One region of the Marinomonas pontica genome, then DNA from elsewhere that is predicted to be linked to it. Evidence: predicted binding sites of a transcription regulator. Region 1 holds the regulator's gene; each other region holds the start of a gene.
What was found. The regulator LexA, encoded in region 1, represses DNA repair genes until DNA is damaged. The targets are predictions, from matches to a motif close to TACTGTNTANNTANACAGTA.

Region 1 (8,197 bases):
CTCAACAATCGGCCGGTCGCCTGGACCAAACGCAAAGAAGCATCTGGGATGGTAATCTCCATAAAAGGGTTGCCGCCACGTTTCTCAATCCATTCAGCCAAGGTCGCCTCTACCGGGTCATCAGGCACAGCAAAGGGGATTTTCGCGATATAAACACACGTCAAATAATCACCAGGCAGGTCAACCCCTTCTGCAAAACTGGCAAGCCCTAATAACAAACTTCCTTTTCCATCATCAATACGCGACTTATGAGAGTCTAAAATAACCCGCTTAGACTGCTCACCTTGCATTAACAATATTTCCTGCAAAGAAGGCGAAACGGATTGCGCAACGTCCTCCATTTGCCTACGCGATGAAAACAACACCAGACTGGCCTTATCAACATCCACATGGGTATTCAAGTAAGCAACAATTTCAGCGGTATGCTGCTCAACACGGTTAGGCTCGTGTTCCATATTTGGCACAACCAACACTCCATTTTCTTTAAAATCAAATGGGCTAAGCACACGCAAATATTCACTTTCTCTAGGAACGCCAGAACGCATATTAAAACGATGAAACTGATTAAGCGCCGTTAAGGTTGCCGAGGTTACGACCGCCCCGAAACATTTATCCCAAAGCTGCTGCCTCAATGTGTTGGCCGCCAAAATAGGCGAAGCACCAAGTTCAACATCCTGCTCCATGCCTTGCCCAGAAAGCACCAACCAACGAGCATTAGGCGGGAAATTTTCATCGTCTACTGTAGAATAAAGGCGCCACAAACCAACACACTGCTCTAATCGTCCAAGCACAACCCCTAAAATCGGCTGCCAAGTCTCTGCCGTTTCAGGGGTAACGCCCATACCTTCGTTTTGTTTGGTTTTTTTGCATTCATCTTGAATACTTTCAATATTATTAAACAGCTTCTGATAAGAGGTTTGTAAACTGTACGCCAATTGACGTAATTCATCTGGAATTTGACCAAATTCAAAGCGGTGCTGGTTATTTTCTTGATCCAAGCCCAAACCTTGAATATAAGGAGCTAAGCCTTGCTGAGCATATTGTATGAAGTTAACAATACTCTGTATCTGCTGAGGTATTTTTAATAATAATTGGCCCGTCAAGCTCACATCATCTGTTAGCTCTTGTTTCAAATTGACAAGATTTTTTTCGAGTTGGCGCAACCAGGTAACGCTTTGCTGCAACCTCACCTCATGACGAAAATGACCTATCGCCTTATCAGGAAGGTGATGCCCTTCATCAAAAACATAAATGGTCTCTTTAGGTGGAGTGAGAATAGCCCCTCCCCCTAATGACAAATCCGCCAGAACCAAATCGTGGTTTGCCACAATCACATCAGCCACTTCAATTTCAGCGCGCGCTTTAAAAAATGGGCACGCTGAATAATTTGCGCAATTTCGGTTGGTGCATTGTTGATGATCGGTTGTTAAACGACGCCAATCCTGATCACGCACAATGCCGGTCCAATTGTCTTTATCGCCATCCCAGTCACCTTTTTGCAGGGCAGCATCCATTTCTTGATACAGCACTGTATTCACATCATCAGAATGAAGATGTTGCTCAAAAAGACCAGCAAACATGTCGTCCATTGCTTGTTCTTCAGCGCTTAAAAAACCTTCAAGATTATTTAAGCACAAATAACGCCCACGCCCCTTGGCGAGCGTATATTTAAAACTAAGCTCCGTGTGCTCAAGCAGGTTTGGCAGTTCCTTGTGAAGAATTTGCTCTTGCAACGCCACTGTCGCGGTTGAGATTATTAATTTAAGGCCACGGGCTTTCGCAATGGGAATAGCCGCAAGACAATAAGACAAGGTTTTACCTGTCCCTGTACCTGCCTCAATTACCGCAACGTGTTTTTCATCAAGCCTTTCACCTTCTGAGCCTTGTTTTATGTTACCCAAAGTACGCGCTATTGCGCCAATCATTTGGCGCTGGCCAGACCTTGGTTTATGGGACTTCGCATCTAACGACGCTCGGTATGCAAGTTGAATTTGATTTTTTAGTTCGTCTGAAAGCATTTATATCATTGAGTATAGTTAGGAATGCTGTATATAATAACAGTAACTGTATAAACAACCAGATAACCTATGATTAAATTAACCAAAAGACAATCTGACGTACTAGAAACCATTCGCGAATTTATTAATGAAACGGGGTTTCCACCTACAAGAGCAGAAATTGCGCGTCGACTTGGGTTTAAGTCCCCTAACGCCGCAGAAGAGCACCTAAAAGCCCTCAGCAAAAAAGGCGCTATTGAAATGCTATCTGGCGCCTCACGCGGCATCCGCTTAATCGACAATGAGCCCATCAATGATACCTCTGACGATCTTGGCCTACCCGTTATTGGCAAGGTCGCAGCAGGTTATCCCATTTTGGCTCAGGAAAATATTGCTTCTCATGTCAACATACCTGCGACCATGTTTTCGCCACAGGCAGATTATTTCTTATCTGTTTCTGGCACAAGCATGAAAGACATTGGCATTATGGAAGGCGATTTGTTAGCCGTACACAAAACCACCACTGTTCGTAATGGCCAAATTGTCGTTGCCCGTATCGGTGACGAAGTCACCGTAAAACGATTTGAACAAAAAGGTCAAATCGTAAGACTGATTCCAGAAAACGAGGAATTCAGTGACATTATTGTTGACCTAGAAAGTGAAGAGTTTGCCATTGAAGGATTGTCCGTCGGTGTCATTCGACAAGGGCTTTGAGCAAAACGCTCAGCACTCTCGCCGCATCAACAAATAAAAAGCGAAGCTCATGCTTCGCTTTTTATTTGTGAACACACCTTACATTTTGGACGCAGCCCATAGGCTTAATGCAAAATTTTAGGGCGAAACTCTTCATCATCAAGATAATCCGATTCATCATCAAAGACAGAATCGTCTGAATACACAAAATCTATCCCCGCATGAAACATGTGCTTCGCCAACTCAAAATACCTGTCTTTTAGGTAGGATCGAGTGTCGTCCGAAATTTTCAATGTTGCCAGGGGAACGGTTTCCTCACCATCTTCACTGGCCGGACGCAGCACAATATCGCCGTTATCCAGCTCAACAATCTCTAGGTAGGATTCTTTCATATTCAATACTCTGATGACTCTTCTCTAAAACGTAACACCAATTCTACCAATTTGGCCAAGTAAAAACTAACGGATGCGCCCGCGTCACTTCCTCGACCGATCAGGTTATCACTCTGAACCACAGACGACGCTGCGATTTTACATTCAAACTGCGCCAAATAAGCTTGTTGCAGCTGAAAACACCAAGAGTCCTTGCGAGAAAAAAGCTCAGCCAATTCCGCAAGCACAGGAACGATGATCTGTTTTTTCTCGGTTTCAGCAAACAAAACATCAACATCCAGCGATCCAGACAGCGAATAGGTCAACGATACCTCTTTAAGAAGACCATTTAACGCGCTTCTTAGCTGAAAAAGCGCAGAGCTCTCTAAACCTACTTTTAGCCACGCCTCGTCACTGTCTTGACTTTGCTTGATGAAGCGCCGCGCAGTGTCCAGCTTTTGATTAGTTAAGCTGGCCAAACTCGCGCTACTCATTTCTTCTTACCTTCTTCAATAACCCACTTAGTGCCAACATAGAAGGCCTTCCAGCCCGTCGGCTTACCCTCTTCTTCCGTCATGACATATTGCTCTTTTGTCTTACGACTATATCGGATAATAGTAGGTCGACCTTCCGAATCTTTTTTAGGCGCACTGGCGAAAAAATGATATTTCGGGTCAATTTGATCCATATAAGGCAGCAACTCTTCAACTAACGGAGCGCGGGTTTCTCGCTTACGTGGAAATTGGCTTGCCGCCAAAAATAACCCCGTCGCACCGTCACGAAGAACATAATGATCCTCTACCTTTTGGCAAGCCAAATCGGGCATGGGAACAGGGTCCATTTTAGGAGGCGCGGCTTCACCGCTCTTTAGCAATTTACGCGTGTTTTTACATTCGTCATTCGTGCAACCAAAGTACTTACCAAATCGGCCAGTTTTTAGCTGCATCTCAGATTCACATTTATCGCATTCAAGCGTAGGACCATCATAACCTTTAATTTTGAACACACCCGTTTCGACTTCATAGCCAGAGCAAGCGGGGTTATTACCGCATACGTGCAGTTTGCGGTGTTCATCCATTAAATAACTGTCCATTGCAGAACCACAAATTTGACAACGATGCTTGTTAATAAGCGCTTTTGATTCGCCCTCTTCATCGTCCACCGCAACGGCTTCGTCACCACGCGTTAAATTAATGGTTGCCTTACAGCGTTCTTTTGGTGGCAAGGCATAACCAGAACAAGACATAAACACACCCGTACTAGCCGTACGAATCTGCATAGGTCGCGAACAGGTCGGACATTCAATGTCAGTCGGAGTAGGCTCATTCAGCATCATGCCACCTTCTGGCGATTCTGCTTTGGCCAGTACAGAACTGAAGTCCTTATAAAATGCATTAAGCGTTTTGATCCAGTCTTTATGTCCTTCAGCAATGTCATCCAACTGCTCTTCCATCTGAGCAGTAAAGCTGAAATTCATCAAAGAGTTAAAACTATCTACCAAACGTTCAGTAACGATATCACCCATTTTTTCAGCATAAAAACGTCGATTCTCTACGCGTACATAACCCCGATCCTGGATCGTAGAAATAATTGATGCGTAGGTTGAAGGGCGACCAATGCCACGTTTTTCAAGCTCTTTAACCAAACTTGCTTCGCTAAAACGCGCGACAGGTTTAGTAAAATGCTGCTCAGGCAAAAGTGCTTGCAACGACAAGAACTCTCCCTGTTCAACATCTGGCAGGATATTATCTTCGCCTTTTTTAGCAACCGTTTGCATTGCACGAGTGTAACCATCGAAACGCAGAATTCTTCCTTTGGCTTTAAACTCATACTCGCCACTGGTAACAGTAATAGTCGTAGAAGTGTATTCTGCCGGTGTCATTTGACACGCCATAAATTGACTACGAATCAAGTCGTACAAACGATGTGCGTCTTTTTCCATACCGAGCAGGTCATCCACTCGAACAGTAACATCAGAAGGGCGAATGGCTTCGTGAGCTTCTTGAGCACCCTCTTTACTGCTATAACGGATTGGTTCTGCAGGCAAATACGCATCACCAAAATTAGAAGCAATATAGCCACGCAACGTCTCTACCGCTTCCGCACTCAAATTCGTCGAGTCGGTACGCATGTAAGTGATATAACCACCTTCATACAAGCGCTGAGCCAGCATCATGGTCTTTTTAACGCCATATCCTAGACGCGTGCTGGCAGCCTGTTGAAGTGTCGATGTAATAAACGGCGCAGACGGCTTGCTGCTGGTTGGTTTATCTTCGCGACTACTAACAAGGTACTTCGCATCATTCAAACGAGCAACATGCTCATCCGATTGCGCCTTGTTAACAGGGTGATATTCTTTGTTTTGATATTTTGCCGCTTCAAATTTTATGACGTCTTTCGCTGGCGTTGCCAGCATCGCATCCAACTCCCAAAATTCATCAGGAACAAACGCGCGAATTTCTTTTTCTCTTTCGACTATTAATCGCACAGCAACCGACTGAACACGACCAGCAGACAATCCACGAGCTACTTTCGCCCAAAGTAAAGGCGATACCATGAACCCTACGACACGATCTAAAAACCGTCGAGCCTGCTGAGCATTCACACGGTTCATATCCAACTCGGAAGGCGTTTCAAAAGCCGCTTTAATGGCTTTTTTAGTAATCTCGTTAAACACCACACGCTTATAACGGCTATCATCGCCACCAATGGCTTCACGTAGATGCCAAGCAATCGCCTCACCCTCTCTATCCAAATCGGTTGCGAGATAGATGGTGTCAGCGTTTTTAGCCAATCGTTTTAATTCATCAACTACTTTTTCTTTGCCAGGCAATATTTCATAATGAGCCGCCCAGTCTTTCTCAGGGTCAACGCCCATTCTGGAAATCAACTGCTTACGTGATTTGGCACTTTTGTATTCAAGCTTTTCTTCTGGGCTCATTTTTCGCGTCAAAGCAGCCTGCTTCGCACGCTCTTGAGGTGTAGAGGTTGCTGTTGTACCTGTAGGTAAATCTCGAATGTGTCCGACACTCGATTTGACAACAAAGTCATTACCTAAGTATTTATTGATGGTTTTCGCCTTAGCCGGCGATTCCACGATAACCAGTGATTTTCCCATTGAACTGTGTAAGCCTTTTAATAAAGTAGGTCTGCAAATCCACGTTGCACGAAGTTTAATCTCTAGGGGCGCTGATATTAAGCAAACACCTTTTATATGACAAGCGATCCCTGTATTGTTTCACACATTAAATCTTGCTGAACTTAGTATTTCTTATTTAACATACTGAATTCATTGCTTAAGGACAATCATGGCTACCCTTCAAATTTTAACTATTGCATTTTTGATCATCATTGTACTTTTGTCAGTGGTCATTGGATCACGCGCACACCAAAAAGAAAAAGAGATAACAGAACGACGCGTTAAGCAACTTCAACTATCAAACAGAGCAGACCGCGTTGAACAACATATTCGCGGTTTGAAAGATATTAATACTGACACAATTGCCACAGATGTCCTGTATGATTTCTATCTAGACACACTTCGCGAACTTCTGCAATACACCGATGACCCTGAAAAAATTGAAATCCGTATAGCCACAGCCGAAGAAGGCAGAGATACCGAAGCTCTTATTTTCAACCCTGAGCCCGATCTTTTTAGCTTCCAAGAAAAAACCAACTATAAAGAAAGATTAACCAAACTGGCAAAAATGCTGCTGTATTTACGCCGAAAAGGACGCATCAGTAATACGCACTACCAAGCCTGCTATGAATATTTACGCTGGCTGAATTTGTGGATTCAACTCAATCGCCAAATGGTACAAGCCAATAAAAACTTTGCCGGTGGTGATATGCGTGTTGCCCAGACTCTATACGGTGTCATTTTGTCTCACATTAAATCAGATGCAACCGAGAGACCTGAAAAAAACACACTTAAGAACTTCATTACAGAACGCATGAAAGAAATCCTTTCCCCTCAAATTGAAGCAATGAAAGACAGCGATAACCCGGAAGAAGCCTTAACCGAACTCATGCATGATCTAGAAGTTCCAAAAGGACACTAACCGACATCACGCTAGGTAAATAGCAATACACTCAATTCAAGCTGCTATTTACCTTTTCCAGCGCGTAAATCAATTCAGACAATTCATTTAAAGTAGACTCATCCCCCGCCTCATTCCAATACAATGAAACGCTTTCTGGTGCGATTTTTATCCCAGTCAATAACGAGCCATGCTTAGACAAAATGTGCCCCATCCGTTCTTCTATCAAAATAGGCTCACTGCACCACCAGCCCTTTGAAATACTCTGATATTTCCACACTTCGTAAGGCAAAATCCAAATACAATCAGGCAATGTGATCAACTGTTTGGGACGGTAATAGGAATAAGCGACTGTTTTTTGCCGATTTTTTGATTTATCCCACTTGTCAGGAAGGTCAATTGATGTAAGCTGAACCGTAATACCAAGCTTTCGAGCATGCATACGCAAGCTCATTTTTTGACGCTCTTTTTTAGGCGGCACTATCCACAACGCCGACCCCATTAACGAAAGTGTAATAAAGATAACAATAAGAGCAGTCATAATTTTAATGTCTCTCTGGTTTTAAACTAAAATAAGTATATCGAGCTAATATTGGAGGTGTTCTATGATGTATAGCAGAATTCTACTCGCTGTTGACCTAACAGATGAAAGTATTAAGGTAGCAAACAAGGCCGTTGCACTCTGCAAAGCCACAGGCGCAGAACTTACCATACTTCACGTCATTGAATCACTCAATTACGCCTATGGCGGTGACGTTCCGATCGATATCACAGACATTCAGGCCCAATTGCAAGAAACGGCCAAAGAGCGGATTGCCATACTGGAAGCACAACTGGACGTTCCTGTACAAGAAAGCTGCATTTCTCAAGGCGGCATCGAAAGCGAAATCCACCGCATTGCCGAAGAGAAAAAAGTAGATCTGATCGTTGTTGGCAGTCATGGCCGACACGGTTTAGCACTACTTTTAGGTTCAACAGCAAATGGCGTTCTTCATGGCGCACCATGCGACGTACTGGCCGTTAAGGTGATAAAAGACTAACGCCACTTCAATAAGCAATAAAAAAGGCGATGGAACACATCGCCTTTTTACTCACA
Region 2 (8,197 bases), 1.7 Mb from region 1:
CACCCAAGATCGCTTCTTCCAATGCATCTTCACCGTGAGTTTCATTCAACATCCACTCAATAGACGCATCAAAATCGGCCAAAGTCTCCGTCAAACGAGGATCTCGGTAAGAGTAAAAACGGAACGAGCCAATGCTACCATCAAATGTAGCACCACCACCGTAAGCGCCACCTTGCTCTCGAATCACTCGGTGCAAGAAACCATTGCGTAGGAAACCACCCAATACAGTCAATGCCGCCACATCAGGATGATCGCCATAGGCCGTACGAAATGCCTTACTGCAGAAGCTCACTTGGGTTGACGTCAACCACGCCACTTTCACTTGCGCGTCCACTGGCGCCATGACAAACGCCGTCTTTGCACCGCCTACCGGCAAATCCGCAAACACAGATTGCGCTTCACTCAATACCGCCGCTTCATGCTGAGGTTCAGCAACCAGCAATAGCTGCTTATTAGCTTGTAGCAATTTACTGTGTAGGCGTTTAAAAATAGCCAACACCTTCTCGGCAGCCTTGCTGTCGGCCTTCATTGCATCATCTAGAGCAATAGCAGTACGAATGCCTGACATACCACTCCATTTTTCTTGCTGTGCAGCCAAACCTGACAATGCGCTGGAAGCGGCCGTCATGGCAAGAGAATGACCTTGCCCTGTAATAGATTGTTCACGACGAGCTCGACGTTGCGCCACCAGCTCTTTGACTCGGCTTACTTCATCAAAGCGCACGTTAAGCATCGTGTCTTTTAACAACTCACTCATGGCTTTCACGTTTGGCACCAAAGCTTTCGATGACAAAATAAAATACCCATTGAGTTCTTGGCGATCAGCAATCGTAGCGCGAATCGAATTCGACGCTCCCAAGCCACCACACACCTGAGCTTGGCGCTCTTGAACCGCAAGATAGTCATCTTCCCCAATGCCCAATTCGGTCATCATTGAAGAGAATAACGGCAAGTACTCGATTTCTTCTTCATCAAGCGCTGGCAAGTCCATCACCAACTGCTGATATACCAAACCGTTGGTGCCTTGAGGGTAAAAAGTAACAGGCAATGCGCCCGCAACTTTTTGATTGTCATATTCTGGCAGACGCGCCGGCACATCTTCTAAGCCCACTTTCGGCAGAATACTCATGTCGTCCACTTGCGATTGACGTGTTTTTAATGCCGCACTGCGCTCAATGATTTGCTGTTTATCTGCATCAGACAAGGCCGCTTTGATCTTACTCAAACGGTCTTTCTCTGCCTGATTACGGCGTGCTTCAAGTGCATCATCAGGGCTTAATGTTAATGTCACTCGATGGGCATTAGACAACAACAAGCTGTTGATCAAATTCGGAATGTACGCGGGATCCTGTATTTTTTCACGCATTGCGTTAATAACCGGATCCAGATCAAGCTGAGCAATCACATCACCCGCATGAACCGCCGTCGACAAACCCGCTAAAATAAGCTGCAATCCATAAGGATAGCTGCCGCCGCCGATTTCACGTTGGCTCAATTCTAATTGGTGCAACATGGCCTCCACCATGTCTTGTGGCACGCCTTTTTCAGCAATGCTTTCTAATGTCGACAACACCAATGCTTCTACTTTTGGGGCGTCTTCGCGTTTTACCCCTTCCAGCCCGCACATAAAGCTCATTTCTTTATTGCTGTCTTCAAGACCACACATTGGCGAAGGTGCACGACCTAGATCGCTGTTTTCCAACACTCTCATCAGCGGTGAGGCACTGTTGTCTAGCAACACACTAGACAACAATTGCGCTTCGAACTGCTGATTCAAATCCGTACTCTCACCCAACAACCAACCCACTACAACATGACTGCCATCTTCTTTTACTTCTTCCGCAGCGTAACCTTCCTCTACTCGCACTGGAGAGAAATACCGCTTCGCGTTCGGCACACTGACCTGTTCTTCCAATCGCTCAAAACGACTCAGTACTTTGTCTTCGAATTCGGCCTGCAGTGTTTCCGCAGGAATATCACCAAACGTCATAAAAACAGCATTAGAGGGGTGATAATGAGTACGATAAAACGCCAATAAATCTTGGTAAGACAAATCCGGAATGTCCGTTGGCTCGCCACCAGAATTAAAATGGTAAGTGTTGTTTGGGAACAAATACTTGGTCAGAGTTTGCCACAGTACCGACGTCGTTGAACTCATCGCACCTTTCATCTCGTTAAAGACAACGCCTTTGAACGTCAATTCTGACTCAGCATTGTCAGGCTCGGCGAATTCTAAGCGATGGCCTTCTTGGGAAAAATCCAACTCGTCTAAACGAGAAAAGAACACGGCGTCTAAATACACACCCAACAAGTTGTTGAAATCTTTTTTGTTCTTGCTGGCGAATGGATACGCGGTCCAATCAGACGACGTGAACGCATTCATAAAAGTATTCAGCGAACGACGGATCATCATGAAAAAAGGATCGCGGACAGGAAAACGCTCAGATCCACACAACACGGTATGCTCTAGAATATGAGCAACGCCACAAGAATCGGTTGGAACCGTCTTCAAGCCAACGAGAAAAACATTCTCGTCATTTTCAGAAGCGATATGAAAATGTTTAGCACCTGTAACGGTGTGTTCAAACTCTTGAACGGTCACATTCAGAGCATCGATAAACTCACTGCGAAGAAACGTAAACGCAGGATGGTGTGCGGTGCTATTTGCCATTCTCGACCTCGATAAAATTAGAATACGATAATTACAATATTTTGGGGCCGCTTGGACACTCTCAAGACAACATAAGTCCAAGACAGCAAAGTGGCGGAATTATAGCAAAAACATGGCTTTTACTGCACGAACTAACGTGAACCCTTTCGTTTTGATGAGCCTCAAAAACTAACGTTTTTGGTGCTTTTCCCAGTTTTCCAAGCGGGCTTTCTCGCTTTTTTTGAACAAGACGTACACGGCTCCCAAACCACCATGATGGCGCTGTGCGCTATGAAACGCCATGACATTATCCAAATCTCTTAACCACTTATTTATATAACTCTTGATCATCGCCTGACTATCGGGATCTGGTGTACGATCCCCTTTACCATGGACAATAATCGCCACTCGAATATCATTACGCACACAATCTTCAGCAAACTGATACACCTGCTCTCGAGCCTGAGCCACCGTACGTCGGTGTAAATCCAACCGAGCCTCAATGCCATATTTTCCTTGTCGAAGTCGCTTAAACACCCCTTCCTGCACGCCTGCGTTCTTGTACTCGAGCATGTCATTGGGTTCTACCTTCTCCACATAATCATGAGATAAGTGGTTATTGTCTGCTTCATTAGCGATCAAAGCGGCACGCTGACGAACCGAAAAATCGACCTCTGGCCCTTTTTTGCCGAGATACACTTCGCTTTTTTTCAGTGGTCGAATCCCCGCCACTTCTTGAGCAAACAAAGACGTTTCATCTTCGTCATTCACAACCAATACCTCATCAAACCAATCGCATTCGCTAAGCGCTAACATAGAACAATAAAGGCCCCAATAGGAGCCTTTATTTCTTCAACCTTAGACAGGCCTATTCTAATTTATGTAGGAATCAGAACGGGATGTCATCGTCGAAATCATCAAAGTTTGGTGCTTGCTGAGGCTTTGGCTCAGGTGCGCGCTGCGGCGCAGGTTGTTGTGGCGCGCGTTGTTGCGGGGCGGCTTGAGCTGGTGCTTGTTGTGGCGCATTTCCCCAGCTACCGAAAGACTGTGGCGCAGCTTGTTGTGGTGCCGCTTGCTGAGGGGCAGCTTGATGCGCTGGCGCTTGTCCATAACCACTTTGTGGTTGGTTAAAACCTTGTGGCGCAGCCTGCTGAGGCGCTTGGCCGTAGCCACCTTGTTGTGGTGCAGATTGTTGCGGTGCTTGACCGTAGCCACCACCTTGCATTGAATCGTAACCACCACCTTGTTGGCCAGCATTATCACCACGACCGTCTAATAATTGCATTTCATTCGCAATGATTTCGGTTGTATAACGCTTAATACCGTCTTTTTCCCATTCGCGTGTACGCAATGAACCTTCTACGTAGACTTTTGACCCTTTTTTAATAAAGTCTCCAGCAATCTGGCCCAAGCGGAAGTTACCGCGGTCCATGAAAGAGACACGGTGCCACTCTGTACGTTCTTGCATTTGACCTGTTTGCTTGTCACGCCAGCTTTCTGTTGTTGCCAAGTTAACGTTTGCAACCGCACCGCCAGAAGGCATGAAACGCACTTCTGCGTCGTTGCCCGCGTTACCAATCAAGATTACTTTGTTTATTCCACGTGCCATGACGCTTTTCTCCAGCTAAAAATAGAATCGTGTTTTTCTAAATACGCGCTTGTGGCGCTAAACGCAGTAATGCGTCTTTATCCAATAATTTCTTGTCCACTTTAAGATAAGCGGTTTGCTCATCTTTAAAAATCTGCATATCTTCCACTCCTTGGATAGTTAAAAGTTCGTCCGCCATCTTAGATACTTCATCATGGGTCATGCTGGACACGCTGAATGCCAAACTGCTCAATTGGCGCGGCGCAGGTTGAGCCAAGCACACAAGAGACCAAGCCAAAAACACGATCCCTACAACCCAAAAAACACCACCATGTGAGTGATGTTGCAGTAACCAACCACCGCTAATGCCACCGAAAAACGACCCCATAAACTGATGCGTTGAAAACACACCCATCGCGGTACCACGATAGCCAACAGGAGCCAGTTTACTCACCAGTGACGGCAGCACTGCTTCCAGCGAATTAAAACCAACAAAATAGACCCATAGTAGGACACCAAAAGCCCACAGATAAGGTGCCCATTGCAGCCCAATGGCGCTTATCCCCAGCAACAACATAATGGCAATTAGGACGCCCTTCATCTTGCCTTTGGCTTCCGCAATAATCACTAATGGTAACATACCTGCAAAGGCAAAACCCATGATCGCCAAGTATAACCAACTGTGTTGAGCCAATGGCAAATCATACCGCTCGATGAGTAAATTCGGCACCGTAACAAACAACGCGGTCAAGCTTGCGTGCAACAACAAAACACTGACATTTAAGAAGCGTAATTTTGAGTCTTTCAACACCAAACCCAACGCCAAAAGACTCGGTGTTGTGTCTCGCTTAAAGGTATGTTGCACAATATTTGGCACAGCAAATAGGATCAAGACGATCCCAAGTAAAGATAGCGCAAATGACAAATAAAACAGCCCAGACAATCCAACCAAAGCAAAAATCCAAGGTCCAAGCACCAACGACAACATAAAAGACGCGCCAATACTAATACCCACGATCGCCATCGCTTTCGTACGATTTTGCTCTCGCGTCACATCACTCAATAACGCCATCAAAGTACTGGCAATCGCCCCAGCCCCTTGCACAGCTCGCCCAACAATTAAAACCATAATACTTTCTGCATTTGCGCAAATCAGGCTACCAACGGCAAACAACAATAAGCCAATCACGATCACACGCTTACGGCCAATTTTGTCAGACCACATGCCCATCGGAATTTGTAAGCTCGCTTGAGTCAGACCATAAATACCAATGGCGGTACCGATCAACGCGGCATCAGCACCGGTTAAACCATCCGCCGCAACGCTGATAACAGGCATAATTAGGAATAAACCTAACATTCTAAAAAGATAAATCAGCGCTAACGCAAGAACTGAACGACGTTCGAGTAGATCCATAAGGAGGTTTCAACCGTTTAACTTGGATGGTTAAGAAAAAGATTGTCAATTTTACAAAAAATACCGTTGAAGCTCCATTTCAACTACTGTAAAAATAGACAGTTATTTAATTTACTGGCAGATTTCTTTCTGTTGATCAACTTCACACTGGAGACTCATGGATACCATTACCATACGCGGGGCCCGAACTCACAATCTAAAAAATGTGGACCTAGACATCCCAAGAGACAAACTTGTGGTGATAACTGGCCTATCCGGCTCAGGTAAATCCTCTCTTGCTTTTGATACATTATACGCAGAAGGCCAACGTCGTTACGTAGAATCTCTTTCAACTTACGCTAGACAATTTTTGTCTATGATGGAAAAACCCGACATCGATCACATCGAAGGTCTCTCTCCAGCCATCTCCATCGAACAGAAATCTACCTCTCACAACCCGAGATCAACCGTTGGTACAATAACAGAAATATACGATTATCTACGATTGTTATTTGCTCGTGCAGGACAACCTCGTTGCCCAGATCATGGCGAGCCATTAGAGGCGCAAACCATATCACAAATGGTTGATAAAGTGATCTCGCTCCCAGAAGAAACCAAAATGATGCTGCTTGCTCCCATCGTTAAAGACCGTAAAGGTGAGCATTTACACACGATTAGCGACTTACTTTCTAAAGGTTTTATTCGCGCACGGATTGATGGCATTGTTGTGGATTTAGATGATGCGCCGACACTGGAAAAAAACAAAAAGCACACCATTGAAGTGGTCATCGATCGCTTCAAAGTACGTCCTGATTTACAGCTACGCTTAGCTGAGTCCTTTGAAACCTGCCTTGGACTATCAGATGGTATTGCTAAAGCCATCAATATGGATGACGAGAATGAAGAGTATATCTTCTCTAGTAAGTTTGCCTGCCCTGTGTGCGGCTACAGCTTAACTGAGCTAGAACCTCGACTCTTCTCATTCAACAACCCCAATGGCGCTTGCCAGACGTGCGACGGGCTGGGTACGCATCAAATGTTTGACCCAGAGCGCATTATCCAAGATGAAACACTGACCCTTGCGGAAGGCGCTATTCGTGGCTGGGGGCGACGCAGTATTTTTTATTACCAACAGCTAAGCGCTCTCGCCAAGCATTATGAATTTGACATCGACTCAAAGTACAAAGACATTCCAAGTGAATTCAAAAAACGCATTTTACAAGGCTCTGGCAAAGACAAAATAGATTTCGTTTATATCAACGAACGTGGCGATAAAATGACCCGATCACATGCGTTCGAGGGGGTCATTCCTAATTTACAACGTCGTTATCATGAAACCGAATCCGACAGCGTGCGGGATGATTTGTCACAATACATTAGCATACAGCCATGCCCTGACTGCAAAGGCTCACGACTGAATCGATCAGCCCGAAATGTCTTCATTGCCGATCAAACGCTACCTGAAGTTGTTACCTACCCAATCGTAGAGTGCTTAAACTATTTTGAGGCCCTTGAATTACCCGGAGCCCGCGGTGAAATCGCGTCAAAAATATTAAAAGAGATACGTGATCGATTAACTTTCCTAGTGAACGTGGGTCTTGAATACCTCACACTGGATCGTAAGGCCGACTCCCTATCGGGCGGTGAGGCACAACGAATAAGACTTGCCAGCCAAATTGGTGCAGGGCTCGTTGGAGTGATGTACATCCTTGATGAACCCTCAATTGGTCTACACCAACGTGACAATGAAAGGCTCATCGCCACACTGACAAGACTCAGAGACTTAGGCAACACTGTTATTGTGGTAGAACATGATGAAGATGCCATTCGCATCGCAGACTTTGTGGTTGATATTGGGCCCGGAGCAGGTGTTCACGGCGGTCAAATCATTGCGAGCGGCACCCCACAGGACATAATGGCGTGCCCTGAATCCGTTACAGGACAGTATTTAACCGGCAAACGTAAAATTGACATACCTACCATTCGCCATCCCGCTAAAGATGAAAAATACCTAAACCTTATAGGCGCAACAGGTAATAACCTAAACACCGTAGACCTGAAGATTCCTGTTGGTGTAATGACCTGCATAACCGGTGTTTCTGGCTCAGGAAAATCGACGTTAATTAACGGCACATTATACCCACTTGCGGCGACAGCGCTTAATGGTGCAACCACTCTAAAAGCGGCGCCCCATGAGCGAATTGAGGGTTTGGATTTATTCGATAAATGTGTCGACATTGACCAGAGCCCTATCGGGCGCACACCCAGATCCAACCCTGCCACCTACACCGGTATTTTCACCCCCATGAGGGAATTATTTTCGGCCACACAAGAATCACGCTCACGCGGCTATAAGCCAGGACGATTCAGTTTTAACGTCAAAGGTGGTCGCTGTGAAGCCTGCCAAGGCGATGGCGTGATCAAAGTTGAAATGCACTTTTTACCTGATGTGTATGTGCCATGTGATACTTGTAAAGGCAAACGATACAATCGTGAGACCTTAGAAATTCATTACAAAGGCAAAAATATTCACGAGTGTTTGGAAATGACCATTGAGGATGCT
Region 3 (8,197 bases), 290 kb from region 1:
ATAGACAAGCAAGCCTCCAGTGATTTGGCTTCTGAACGGCGTTTGTTTTATGTGGCGATTACCCGTGCCAAACAGAAGTTAGTCTTGCTTGAATCCCCAAGCACTGACGAGCATAAACGCATGAAGCAAGGCGATATTCCTCGTGCTGCGTTAAAGAGTTTGTCTTTGTCGCGTTTTGTTTTTGAAGCTCAGCCGTATGCCGTCAGTCGTATCTGTGAGGCGTGGTATGCTGAAGACACTGGCACACCAATTGCTACGGAAAAAGGCGCCGTGTTTCAGCGTTATTTGCGTGCCGTTGATCCTTCGCCGTCCTTGACCTTTCGTCATCGAGTTGAAGGAAAAAGTGCATTGCAGCCCGGAGACAAGGTGCGCCACGATCAATTTGGGCAAGGTATTGTTGTCCGACAAGAGCGTGACGATAAACAAATGATCTTTGTGGATTTTGGTGAGGTGGGTTTAAAACGCTTCAACCCTAAGCACACACAACTTATAAAAATATCTTCCAGAGCTTAAGGAACGCATGAATGTCTATTCCATTGATCGACTTATCTAAACTGACCCATGACAGCGGTGCCATTCGTCAAAGTGAAATTAACGCGTTAGACAAAGCGTGTCGTGAAATTGGCTTCTTTTATTTGACCAATACTGGCATTTCGAGCGAATTGATGGCCGCACTGATGCGAGAAGCCAAGCGCTTTTTTAATCAGCCACAAGACGCGAAAAATGCCATTGATATTAAAAGCAGTGTGAATCATCGAGGGTATGGCAATATCGGTGAAGAGCAACTGGATGAAATTGGCCATGCAGATTGGAAAGAAACTTTTGATATGGCCTTGGATTTTCCAAAAGATCATCCTTTGGTTGCAAAATACCCAACCATGTATGGGCCAAATCAGAACCCAAGCGACCCTAAAACCGTTGAAGTGTTGCAGGATTATTATGTTGAAGCTTTTCAGGTGGCTCAAAAATTGTTGACCGCTATGGCGCAGGCTTTGTCTTTGGAAGACGATTTTTTCACCCGCTGCTTTAAAGATCACGTTACGGTTTTGCGCATGATTCATTATCCACCACGTCCAGCCAACGACCATGACAATGGCGCAGGAGCGCATACCGATTACGGTTGTGTCACCTTGCTGTTACAAGATCAGATTGGTGGCTTGCAAGTCAAAAATCGCCAAGGCGAGTGGGTCGATGCGACGCCAATCGACAACGCTTTGGTGGTGAATATTGGCGATCTGATGCAACGCTGGACCAATGATGAATACGTCTCCACTGCACACAGAGTGCGAGCCTCATTGCCTGACGTGCATCGTTACTCGTTTCCCTTTTTTGTGGAGCCGGATTACGAAACGAATGTTGAATGTGTGCCGAGTTGTGCTACTGCTGATGCACCAGCAAAATACAATGCCATCTTGAGCGGTGACTGGATTCAGTCTCGTTTTGACGCCACGTATGCTTACAGAGAGAAAGAGCCTGTTTAATTAAAGCGACCGGGCAAGGGGGCGTAACGATGTCGCTCAATGATATAAAAGATAATTTTATTATTTAAAGCATAAAATGACCGCTAGGCGGTCATTTTTAATAATTCAGTCAAAGGTTGAATTTGATACTCTTGACCTTTTATCTTCGCAATGTGTCCTGCTGGCACTTGCGTCCAGCTGTCGCTCGAGTGATCGAGAGGCTCTGAACCAATCACAATGTGCTTTTCAAACTGTTTGCAGTACAGGCTAGGAGCGTGTTCGTCGCTGGAGAAGCGAATGGCCGTGATTTCTTCGCCGTCTGAAAATACCGCTGTAAATCGCAAGGGGTCTTGTATTTTCTTTTGTTTCATCATGTCGAGAATTTGTGCCAAGGTTGTTTCAATGGCTTGTTCTGGTTTTTGCTCTAATCCATTGGCGATCATGAGCAGGAAGATGACTTCCGAATCGGTTGCGCCATGCCGATGGTTGTAAAGGTGTTCTGGGATCAAACGATCCAGTTGCCAGCGCAACGATTCGTAACCGCCAATTTGACCGTTATGCATGAATAGCCAGTTTTTGTAACTGAAAGGGTGGCAGTTCGAGCGGTTGGTCTCTGTTCCTGTAGAAGAGCGAACGTGCGCGAAAAATAAGCCACTTTTAATGTGTCTGGCTAGGCTTTTTAAGTTGCTGTCACTCCAAGCCGGTAACACCTCGTGGTATAAGCCGGGCTCTTCTCGTTCATCGTACCAGCCTAAGCCAAAGCCATCGGCATTGACCGTGACTTCGGATTTTCTCGCGCTCAGGCTTTGATGAATTAAAGAATGCTCTTGTTTGAAAAGCAACGATTCAAGGTAAACAGGATCACCCTGATACGCCATCCAACGACACATGATTTTCTCCTAAAAATGAAAGCAGTCATAAAAAAGGGGGAAGTAAAGACTTCCCCCTTAAGGTGGTAATCCATGCAGTTACTATACTTTAAAGTAACTGATTTTCTCCGACAATTGTGTGGCTAACGAAGCCAGCTGTCCAGCGGAGTTGCTAATAGAATGGATGGATTTTGTTGTGCGTGACGTGATCTCGGTAATATTTTCCACATTGCGGCTGACGTCCGCCGTAACCGACGCTTGTTCTTCTGCTGTGGCTGAGATTCGGTCGTTCATGTCGCGAATTTTAGTGACAGACTGATTGATGTTTCGCAATGACTCTTCCTCGTGTTTCACTTGGCTTACCGCATCAGTTGAGCGCTGGTGACTGGAGGTCATTGCCTTCACCGCAGAGCTGGTACCGCTTTGCAATAAGGTGATCATTTTTTCGATTTCTTGGGTCGCATTTTGCGTGTTTTGTGCAAGGTGTCTGACTTCGTCTGCCACTACCGCAAAGCCACGCCCTTGTTCGCCTGCTCGAGCGGCTTCTATGGCAGCGTTCAATGCGAGTAAATTTGTCTGTTCTGCAATGCCCAAAATCACATTCAAAATGTTACTGATTTCTTTGGTGTTAGATTGCAATTCGTTAATAGTGGACGCTGAACTGGCAATTTCAGATGCTAGTTCTTGGATGCTGTTGATCGTCTTCGTGGCAATGGCGGTGCCTTCATTTGCAGCACTTTCGGCACTGTGCGCCGCTTGACTTGCGTCCGTGGTCGCTTCTGAAACATGTACCGCTGTGGATTGTATTTCTTGTATTGCCTGCGAAATGAAATTGGTCTCTTCTTGTTGGCGTTCGACCATTTCAGATGATTCATCTGTTATTTTGTTTAGGTCATTGGCTGCCTTGGTCAGCATAGTGCTGGACTCGGCAACATCATGCAAAATACTGCTTAGCTGGATCACTAATTTGTCCATGGCTGTTTCTAGCATGCCGATTTCATCTTTACGCTTGCTTGCTACTTTTGATTTGACCAAGTCGCCTGACGCAATTTCTTCTGCTCTGCGAACCGCACGAATGAGCGGACGGCAAATGCCGTTAACAATAACAATGCTGACAATAATGCCGATGATAATAAGTGCCGCAGCAAGTCCACCGCTAGCGTATATGGTTTGGTCTAATTTGTGGTTTTGAATGTCAGCAACGGCGGTGCTGTAATCATTAATGGCTGCAATAATGTCTTCCATTTGTTTATTAACCGCTATCAGGCTTTCGTCTGCCGCGCGGCGAGATTTGTTGGCTTTTAATGTATTTAATTTAACCCACCAGCTGTACGTTTCGGTGCTGGCCTCTAGGAAGATGGCTTGCTGCTCTTCTAGAGCCGTGATCTGAGTAAATAGATTATCCAGCCCATCATGCACTGGCATGGTGGCTAAAATGTTTTTGACATTTTCAATGCTGGTAAGAAGCTCTGCGGTATAAGTGGTAAATTTATCGGAGGATTCTGTGATTTGCTCAACGCCATATCCCCCAATGGATTTAGCAATGGATACTTGAAAAAAACCGCGTTCAAACTCTACGGATTGTTGTAAAAGAAGTTGACGGCTTTTTTCTAGGTTTTTGACGAGTTGTAAGCTTTGCGAAGAAAGGCTTTGTAGCTCGGACGAAACAGATTTACTGGTTAGTGCAGAGCTAACGCTCACGCCGATGATCACTAGCGAAAACAGAGCAATGAGAGAAAGTATTTTTGTTCTTACGGACAGATTCAACATAGCTAATCCAATGAATAAGAGTGGAAGTCAATGGCTATTGATCAGCAATAGTTATGCCAATTAAGTTACATTACTTTACGGAAATAACATTTATTTATAGCTCTTAGAAAGCGTGAGCTTTTGGGGGGAGCATGTTGGCAATAGTGCAGAGTGCTCCAGAAAGAGTCATCTATTTTGTTATTTTATTGACCGCTTTTCCTGCTCTTAATGTGCAAGAAAAGAAGTCTACTCTTAAGATAGCGTGAAAGGTTAGCAAAAGCCTAGTGCTATTTTGTTGGGATGCTCTATTTTTGTGCGTTTTTTTGCAACTATTTGTTTTTTTCTGGGGCAGTACTGATAACGACATCTTTCCCATCAACGGTAAAAAAGAAGCAATCCCGACGGTTGGTGTGGCAGGCAGGGCCTTTTTGATCAACTTTTATCAAGATGGCATCGCCATCGCAATCAAATGACATAGACACTAATGTTTGGCGGTGCCCAGAACTTTCGCCTTTGCGCCAGTAAGTTTGGCGTGAACGAGACCAGTAACACACTTGCCCCGTTTCTAATGTTTCACGAATGGATTTCTCATTCATGTAGGCAAGCATTAACACTTCACCAGTATCGTGCTGCTGCGCAATGGCGGCGATCAAACCATGTTCGTCTGTTTTTAAATTGGCTAATACCGTGTCTAGCGATAACTTTTCGCCTTGAGCGAGGTTCTCGTACTCTTTTAAGCTCATACTCTTGCCTTTACTTTTTCTGAAATTGCGCCTTTACCAATACCCTCAAAACCGTGAGCTTCAATGTGCACACCTGGATTCTCTTCTGCTAATACATCGGCAATGTGTGCGGAAAGCGATTCAACCGTGGTATCGCAATCCAGCATGTAAACCTGATTACTGTCTATTTTTAGCTCAAACAAACCTTGCTGGCTGGTATAACTGAAACAGTGATAGCTCACGTCGTTTTCAGTCGCTTGGCTTATCAAGTCTTCTTGTGTACCTAAATAGATGTCTTCCCAACGTTTTGCCCAATCGTGTTCCATTGCCGCATTACGTGCGCCATCGGCGTAAATCTCTACCGTAGAGCGATGACCGTGAGCAATACGTTGGCAGTTACCTGCGTGCTTCTTCAAACCATGGCTGTATTGATACTGCGCGCCAGCGATGTGCTCTGGTGTAAAACGCACGCTAACGGCTTCTAACTCCGCTGGCAGCAGATTAAGAATTTGTGACTCAACCCATTTAGCCGCCGCTTCTGGTGTGATTTCTGTCATGGGTAAAACGCAAATAGCCTGAGTTGGCGCATCGCATTGAAACACACGCTTGTCGTCAGCGGCTTCTTTACTGTGATCAAAATGAAAAGAAACACGATCACTAGCCAATGACGTGAGAGTAGATCCGTTGTGCACGGCAGGAATCGCCAGCATGTGATCGATATTGTCATCCAGCCATTTTTTGATTTGTTTTTTCACGATACTGAAATCACAAATCATGCTTTCATCGTTTAATTTGCCGGTCAGTACAATGTCTGTCTGCCAGCTTTCGCCCAACAAACCACGCTTGGCGTCAAAGTAGGAAAAATCCACGTGGGTTAGGTTTTTTACAAATAGCTTCAACTCGCTACTCCTATGATTCTTAATGGCGCGTATCTTACCGTAAATGTTACCCGCGTTATAGGCTGAGGCTAAAAAGCGCAAGCACAGGATAAGAGAAGGAAAGGGCGCTTGATAAGCAAAAAGATTTAAGTATTTGAAAATACATAAGAAAGGCGGTTGATATTTCGTATTGGCTGCGTATAATTGCGCCCCAAGGTCAACAGGCCTCCTTTATGGTGTCTCTGCTGGTCCCCTCGCAACGATAAACCGTTAATCTGGTCAGGTCCGGAAGGAAGCAGCCACAGCGGTGGACTTGTGTGCCGAGGTGCGGCTGGTAGAGATGCCACCTTAATCTCCCCTAAATTTCTAAAATCTCCTTTTTTTTACACCAATACTTATTTCATTCTTTTGTGTTTCTATAAATATTTTCACGATGTGCCGTCACGTCTCTAGTGCCTTTACACTGACTCGAACTTGCCTTGCCCCTCGCTGCTGAACCTAAACAACATCACTTGTAGGGCAGGATAAGCGAAGCGCAGTCTGCCGTGAAAGTGCAGCTTTCTTTTATGTGAATTTGGGGTCAGATGAAAAATTGATTGTGAACGATGCAGCCAAGCCCTTTTTCATAGTAGAAAGCATCACCGTTGTACCCGTCATCGATACCATATAAATGATTTAAACCATCTGAACTACCAACAACTCGCCAGAATCCCAACCAAACTCGCATGGGTCGACCAAATCATTGGGCGAGTCAAAGGTGTTATGGTCGCCTTTATTGCCTTTTTCGGATGTACAAAAATACTTAAGTGAAATAACTGAAAAATCTTATATACCTTTTAAATACCGCCTTCGGGTGGTTTTTTTATGTTTGCCGAATAGGCAGCTGTTTTGCGTTGAATGCTCTTCTTACAAAAATTCACTTGGTCATTCGTGTCGCTTAAAACTATACTGTATAAATATACAGTATTTATGGTGGCTTATGCGTGTTTCTTATCTTGGTGTTTCTGAGTCGGCTTCGTTTATTGCGGCAAACAGTGTCCGCATTCCTCTTTATGTTGAAGGGGTTTCTGCTGGTTTTCCATCGCCTGCTCAAGATTTTGTTGAGCGTACTTTAGATCTTAATGAGTTTTGTGTCTCTCACCCGGCATCGACCTTTTATGTGCGTGCCCAAGGCGATTCTATGATGGACGCTGGTATTTTATCTGGTGATGTTTTGTTGGTGGATAAGTCGTTGACGGCTCGTCATGGGGATATTGTGATTGCTTGTATTTATGGGGAGATGACGGTGAAAACATTGGAACTGAAGCCCAATGTTCTATTGCGCCCAAAAAACAAAGCCTACAAGGCTATTTTGATTACGGAAGAGTCTGAGTTTGAGATTTTTGGTGTTGTTACTAGTGTGATTAGAAAGTATGAGCGTGGCTGATGGCTTCGGTTTTTGCGCTTGTTGATTGTAATAATTTTTATGCCAGTTGCGAAAAGTTGTTTCGTCCAGATTTAAGGCATACGCCTGTTGCGGTGTTGTCGAATAACGATGGCTGCATTGTGGCGCGATCTAAGGAAGTGAAAGCGCTGGGAATTAAGATGGGGGTGCCGATGTTTCAGGTGCAGGATGAGATAAGAAAACACGGCATTGTGTGCTTTTCATCCAACTATGCTTTGTATGCGGATATGTCGAATCGGGTGATGACGATCTTGGAGGAGGAGGCACCACGCCTGGAAGTGTATTCCATCGATGAAGCTTTCATGGATTTAACAGGTGTGGATCACGTGACGGATTTGCTGGCATTTGGCAAGCATGTAAAAGCCAAGGTCGATCAATGGACGGGCATTACCGTTGGTATTGGTATCGCGCCAACTAAGACGCTGGCGAAGCTCGCCAACCACGCCGCGAAGAAATACCCTGCAACCGGATCTGTGGTTGATTTAACGGACCCTGAGCGACAAAGGCGCTTGCTGGCTTTGTTAGATGTGAGTGACGTATGGGGCGTTGGCCGTCGTACTACGGCAAAGCTAAAGGCGAGAGGCATTCATACTGCGTTGGATCTTGCTAATGCTGATCCGAAATCCATTCGTAGCGAATTTTCTGTGGTGTTGGAGCGAACCATTCGAGAATTGAATGGCGTGTCGTGCTTGGATTTGGAATTAGTCAGGCCAACCAAACAACAAATCATTTGCAGTCGATCTTTTGGTCATAAGGTGACGGATAAGCAAGAACTACGGGAAGCGATCGCCAAGTACACAACGCGCGCTGCCGAGAAATTGCGCGGTGAAAAACGTCTTTGCCGAGTAGTGAGTGTGTTTATTCGTACTAGTCCGTTTATCCCAAACGAACCGCAGTACTCGCAAACGCTTTCTGCTGAACTTCCTAATCCAACCGATGACACGCGAGATTTATTAGAAGTCGCTGGCGTGCTGTTTTCGCGACTCTGGCGTGATGGTTTTCGCTATATGAAAGCAGGAGTCATGCTCACTGACTTCTATGAACATGGCGCTGTCCAAGAAGATTTATTTCGGCC

Region 2: the regulator LexA is predicted to act here: its motif matches at 5,740-5,759, upstream of uvrA (excinuclease ABC subunit UvrA).
Region 3: the regulator LexA is predicted to act here: its motif matches at 6,625-6,644, upstream of umuD (translesion error-prone DNA polymerase V autoproteolytic subunit).

Annotation. Positions count from the first base shown of each region.
Region 1 is NZ_AP027271.1:1,594,623-1,602,819, reverse strand. Features, by position in the region: gene dinG (ATP-dependent DNA helicase DinG) at 1-2,018, opposite strand, end outside; gene lexA (transcriptional repressor LexA) at 2,088-2,711, shown strand; gene AABA11_RS07445 (hypothetical protein) at 2,816-3,082, opposite strand; gene AABA11_RS07440 (DUF6586 family protein) at 3,085-3,555, opposite strand; gene topA (type I DNA topoisomerase) at 3,552-6,179, opposite strand; gene AABA11_RS07430 (DNA topoisomerase I) at 6,370-7,122, shown strand; gene AABA11_RS07425 (hypothetical protein) at 7,154-7,642, opposite strand; gene AABA11_RS07420 (universal stress protein) at 7,707-8,141, shown strand.
Region 2 is NZ_AP027271.1:3,283,916-3,292,112, forward strand. Features, by position in the region: gene AABA11_RS15470 (insulinase family protein) at 1-2,671, opposite strand, end outside; gene smrA (DNA endonuclease SmrA) at 2,840-3,466, opposite strand; gene ssb (single-stranded DNA-binding protein) at 3,540-4,259, opposite strand; gene AABA11_RS15485 (MFS transporter) at 4,297-5,655, opposite strand; gene uvrA (excinuclease ABC subunit UvrA) at 5,813-8,197, shown strand, end outside.
Region 3 is NZ_AP027271.1:1,883,927-1,892,123, reverse strand. Features, by position in the region: gene AABA11_RS08860 (ATP-dependent helicase) at 1-513, shown strand, start outside; gene AABA11_RS08855 (isopenicillin N synthase family dioxygenase) at 525-1,481, shown strand; gene AABA11_RS08850 (class II glutamine amidotransferase) at 1,565-2,350, opposite strand; gene AABA11_RS08845 (methyl-accepting chemotaxis protein) at 2,432-4,099, opposite strand; gene hisI (phosphoribosyl-AMP cyclohydrolase) at 4,408-4,821, opposite strand; gene AABA11_RS08835 (6-carboxytetrahydropterin synthase) at 4,818-5,699, opposite strand; RNA gene ffs (signal recognition particle sRNA small type) at 5,922-6,018, shown strand; gene AABA11_RS08825 (hypothetical protein) at 6,259-6,405, opposite strand; gene umuD (translesion error-prone DNA polymerase V autoproteolytic subunit) at 6,658-7,104, shown strand; gene umuC (translesion error-prone DNA polymerase V subunit UmuC) at 7,104-8,197, shown strand, end outside.